One region of the Microbulbifer aggregans genome, then DNA from elsewhere that is predicted to be linked to it. Evidence: predicted binding sites of a transcription regulator. Region 1 holds the regulator's gene; the other holds the start of a gene.
What was found. Region 1 encodes sigma-54, which starts transcription at its own class of promoters, with help from an activator protein. Its sites were predicted from a motif close to TGGCACANNNNTTGCNNT; they were not measured.
Positions count from the first base shown of each region.

Region 2: glnA (glutamate--ammonia ligase) is a predicted target of sigma-54. The motif match lies at 1,121-1,138, and genes of this name have one in related genera.

Region 1 is NZ_CP014143.1:1,664-4,065, reverse strand. Features, by position in the region: gene ptsN (PTS IIA-like nitrogen regulatory protein PtsN) at 1-23, opposite strand, end outside; gene hpf (ribosome hibernation-promoting factor, HPF/YfiA family) at 27-317, opposite strand; gene AUP74_RS00020 (RNA polymerase factor sigma-54) at 513-1,967, opposite strand; gene lptB (LPS export ABC transporter ATP-binding protein) at 2,153-2,402, opposite strand, start outside.
Region 2 is NZ_CP014143.1:845,815-848,216, reverse strand. Features, by position in the region: gene thiI (tRNA uracil 4-sulfurtransferase ThiI) at 1-908, opposite strand, end outside; gene glnA (glutamate--ammonia ligase) at 1,247-2,402, shown strand, end outside.

The DNA.
Region 1 (2,402 bases):
GAGAGTAAAGCTTCCAATGTCATAAGCTAGCGGTGCTTGCGCAACTTCTCTTTATGTTTCAACAGCTGGCGATCGAGCTTGTCGGTCAGACCATCAATCGCCGCATACATGTCATCCGCCTCGGAATTGGCGAAGACCTCGGTCCCGTTGACGTGCATCAGGGCTTCCGCGCGCTGGATCTCCCGCTCGATGGACAGGGTCACCTGCGCGTTGGTGATCAAATCATTGTGGTTGGCAAGTTTATCCAGTTTTTCGAGACAGTAATCGCGAAGGGCTGGGCTTACATCCAGGTGTCGGCCACTGATGTTGATCTGCATGGAAATCTCCTCAAAAGGTGGATCGCTTTCCGGCGGTACCCCCTCTTCAGGGCGGCAACCCTACTAGGAAGTTCGCCAGATTGGAAGGATACACTCAAACTTCCGCTTTCGGTTGTCACACCCGTCTGAAGGCGCGCCAGACGGTTCTGACCGGGCGCAGAAATGCGGTCAGAAAAAGGAGGGGGAGAGTAGGGATCAGACCAGCCGCTTGCGCTCGCTGGAGGAGGGGATGCCCATGGATTCCCGGTATTTTGCGACCGTGCGCCGGGCCACCTTGATGCCCTGATTGTCCAGCTCCTGGGTGATTTTGTTGTCCGAAAGCGGCTTGCGCGGCGGCTCCGCGTCGATGAGCTTGCGGATCAGGGCGCGGATGGCTGTGGAGGAGGCATCCTCGCCGGAGTCGGTGCTGACGTGGCTGGAGAAGAAATACTTGAGCTCAAAGACGCCCCTTGGGGTCAGCATGTACTTCTGGGTGGTCACGCGGGAGATAGTGGACTCGTGCATGCCGATGCTCTCGGCGATATCCGCCAGTACCATCGGTTTCATGGCCTCAGGGCCCTGTTCGAAAAAGCCCTGCTGCTTTTCCACAATGCTGGAGGCCACTTTGAGCAGTGTTTCATTGCGGCTCTGCAGGCTCTTGAGAAACCAGCGCGCTTCCTGGAGGTTGTCCTTCAGGTAATTGTTGTCGCTGGAATTGTCGGCGCGCTTGATCAGTGCCGCATAGCTGTCATTGATACGAAGGCGCGGCGTGGTTTCGGGGTTCAGCTCGACCAGCCAGCGCTGCTCGCGTCGGCTGACCATAATGTCTGGCACCACATAGTGAGTCTCCTCGGCGGCAAGCGTCTCGCCGGGGTGAGGAGTCAGTGTCTGGATAAGGCGGATCGCATCACCCAGCTGGGCCTCTGTGAGTCGGGTGCGCCGGCTGAGCTGGCGGAAGTCCCGTTTGCCGAGCAGGTCCAGATGCTTGTCGACCAGCAGGGTCGCCTCGGCCAGCCAGGGCGTATTGACGGGTAGTTGTCGCAATTGCAGCATCAGGCACTCCCGCAAGTCGCGGGCTCCGCAGCCGGCGGGTTCAAATTGCTGGATGCTCTTGAGTACCGCGAGTACCTCGTCCTCACCGGCATTCAGTGCCGTGGCCAGTTCGGCGATCGGAGTCTGCAAAAAGCCGGCGGGGGAGAGGTCGTCGATCAGGTTTTCCGCGATCAGCTTGTCATCAGCGGATAGTCCGGTGAGATTCAACTGCCATAGCAGGTGGTCGGCAAGGCCAATGCCGGCGGCATTACGCTGCTCGAGGCCGTTGTCATCACCCTCATGGCTCCCGCTGTAGCTACCGGAGCCATAGATATCATCCCACTGGGTGTCTACCGGCAAGTCGGTGGGGATATCCGCACTCCAGTCCGCTTCTGTTTCTGTTGCGGAAGCGGAGGCTTCGCCTGTGTCACTCTGGTTCGCAGTTGCATCGGGGCTGGAGTCGGCTCCCCTGTCGTCAAAATCCTCGGCGTCTATCTCGAGCATGGGGTTGCTGTCCAGGGCGGACTGAACCTCCTGCTGCAGATCCAGCGTCGACAGCTGCAGCAGTCTGATCGCCTGCTGGAGCTGGGGTGTCATGGTCAGCTGGGTGCCGAGTTTTAACTGCAGGGACTGCTTCATACGGTGGGGTTTACACGCGTTCGGCGGATGAATCGACTTGAACGATGCAGCAGACTACCCCTCGCCTGAGTGGATTACAAGCAATAACTGTGCCTACTACGCGGACACTTTTCCGGTCTGGTGGCGGGGATAGGATTGCTGTTGCGCCCTCTTGCCGTTGCGGGTGATGAGGGCGCAGAGGCGGCTCAGATAGTGAACTCGTGTCCCAAATAGACTTCCCGGACCTGCTGATTGGCCAGGACCTCGGCGGGAGTGCCGGCAGCGATGATATGCCCCTCGCTGACGATGTAGGCTTTCTCGCAGATATCCAGGGTTTCGCGCACATTGTGGTCGGTGATCAGTACACCGATCCCGCGGTCCCGCAGGTGGCGGATGATCTGCTTGATATCGTTGACCGAGATGGGGTCGACGCCGGCGAAGGGTTCGTCCAGCAAT
Region 2 (2,402 bases), 840 kb from region 1:
AGGTTCTTGAGGGTCTGGCTGGACACCTGGGCGATGGCTTCACCGGTCACCAGTGCATCCACCTGCAGCTCGTTGGCGATCGCAGTGGCGGCGCGCAGCATCATGCGCTTCAGGATTACGCCCATGTGGGAGTCGTCCACGTTGGTGAGGATCTCGGTCACCACCTCGTCGAAGGGCACGCTGACAAAGCGCACCCGGTGTGAGGAGCCATAGCGGTTCCACAGGTAATAGGAGACCTCCTTGACGCCCAGCTCGTGCTGGCGGCCGCCAAGGTTGAAAAACAGGAAGTGGGTGCGGATACCACGCTTGATGGTCAGGTAGCTGGCGACGATGGAATCGAAACCACCGGAGACCAGGGAAAGCACCGGATCCTGGGTGCCCAGTGGGAAACCACCCAGTCCCTGGTGCAGCTCCTCAATCACATTGAGCTTGTCGTGGCGGATTTCCAGTTTCACCGTCACGTCCGGGTTCTTCAGCTTCACACCAGTGGCGCCGGTGTTCTTGTTCAGGCCGCCGCCAACGTATTGCTCAACATCCAGGGACTGGAAGTCGTGCTTGCCGCTGCGCTTCACGCGTACGCAGAAAGTCTTGCCGTCGAGCTTGTCGCCCCACACGGAAAAGGTCTTTTCGTAGACGTCGTGCATGTCTCCCAGGGGAAACTGTTGCACGCGGGCAAAGTTGGCGATGCCCGGCGTGTGGGCCAATACCTCTTCGATACGGTCGGAGAGGTGCGCAACCGCGTCCGGGGCGATGACTTCAATCTTCTCCCAGTCCTTCAGGACCTTGATGCGATCGTCCACCCGGTGCAGCAGGATGCGCAGGTTGTCCTTGAGCTGCTTGGACATGCGCTTGCGCACCGGGTTGCTCTTGATGGTGATTTCGGGAAAGAACTTGACGACAAAGTGCATGGGAATCCGTGTTGTACCGCTTTGCTGAGAAAACGCTGCATTATAAACCAGCACGCCGCCAACTGGTCGTGCACCTGGATTGTGCGGACGCGCGCGAATGCGCGCCATTTTGGTGCGCAAATCGGTGGCCAGTTGCGCTCGGTGCATCTATTCTGATCACGGCGACGCCATGCGGCCCCGGTTGAGCGCGATCTGGCGCTGCTGCCCCAATTTGGCACACTCCTTGCTTCGTAACTGGCTAACTAGAGGTCGCGCCTGAGGACCTTTACGACAGAAGAGCACACGCCAGCAAAAGGGCTGTCGCAACTCAATACTTTTCCAAGACCTGGAGGACTGCAATGTCAGCGAAAACGCTCGGTTTGATTAAAGAGAGTGAAGCCAAGTGGGTAGATCTGCGCTTCACCGACACCAAAGGTAAAGAACAACACGTATCCCTGCCGGTATCCGAGATTGACGGTGAGTTCTTCGAAGAAGGCAAGATGTTCGACGGCTCCTCCATCGCTGGCTGGAAGGGTATCAACGAGTCCGACATGATTCTGATGCCGGACGACGAGACTGCGGTGCTGGACCCGTTCACCGACGAAGCTACCGTTATCCTGCGCTGTAACATCGTTGAGCCGTCCACTGGCCAGGGCTACGAGCGCGACCCGCGTTCCATCGCTCAGCGCGCTGAGGACTACCTGAAGTCCACTGGCCTGGGTGACACTGCCCTGTTTGGTCCGGAGCCCGAGTTCTTCGTCTTTGACGATATTACCTGGGGCGCGGACATGGCCGGCGCTTTCTACAAGATCAATTCTGAAGAAGCAGCCTGGTCCTCCAGCATGCCGCATCCGGAAGGCAACATTGGCCACCGTCCGGGTGTTAAAGGCGGTTACTTCCCGGTTCCGCCGGTCGACTCCCTGCACGACGTGCGCGCTGCCATGTGTTCCGCCATGGAGCAGATGGGCCTGGTGATCGAAGTACACCACCACGAAGTGGGCACCGCAGGTCAGTGTGAGATCGGCGTTGGCGCCAACACCCTGGTGAAGAAGGCTGACGAAGTACAGATCCTGAAGTACTGCGTGCACAACGTTGCCCACGCTTACGGCAAGACCGCCACCTTCATGCCCAAGCCGCTGGTAGGTGATAACGGTTCCGGCATGCACATCCACCAGTCCTTCAGCAAGGACGGCGTCAACCAGTTTGCTGGTGACGGTTACTCCGGTCTGTCCGAGACTGCCCTGTACTACATTGGCGGTATCATCAAGCACGCTCGCGCGATCAACGCTTTTGCTAATGCCTCCACCAACTCTTACAAGCGTCTGGTGCCGGGCTTCGAGGCGCCGGTTATCCTGGCTTACTCCGCGCGCAACCGTTCTGCTTCCATCCGCATCCCGTACGTTGCCAGCCCGAAGGGCAAGCGCATCGAGGCCCGTTTCCCGGACCCGACCGCCAACCCCTACCTGGTGTTCGCTGCCATGCTGATGGCCGGCCTCGACGGCATCAAGAACAAGA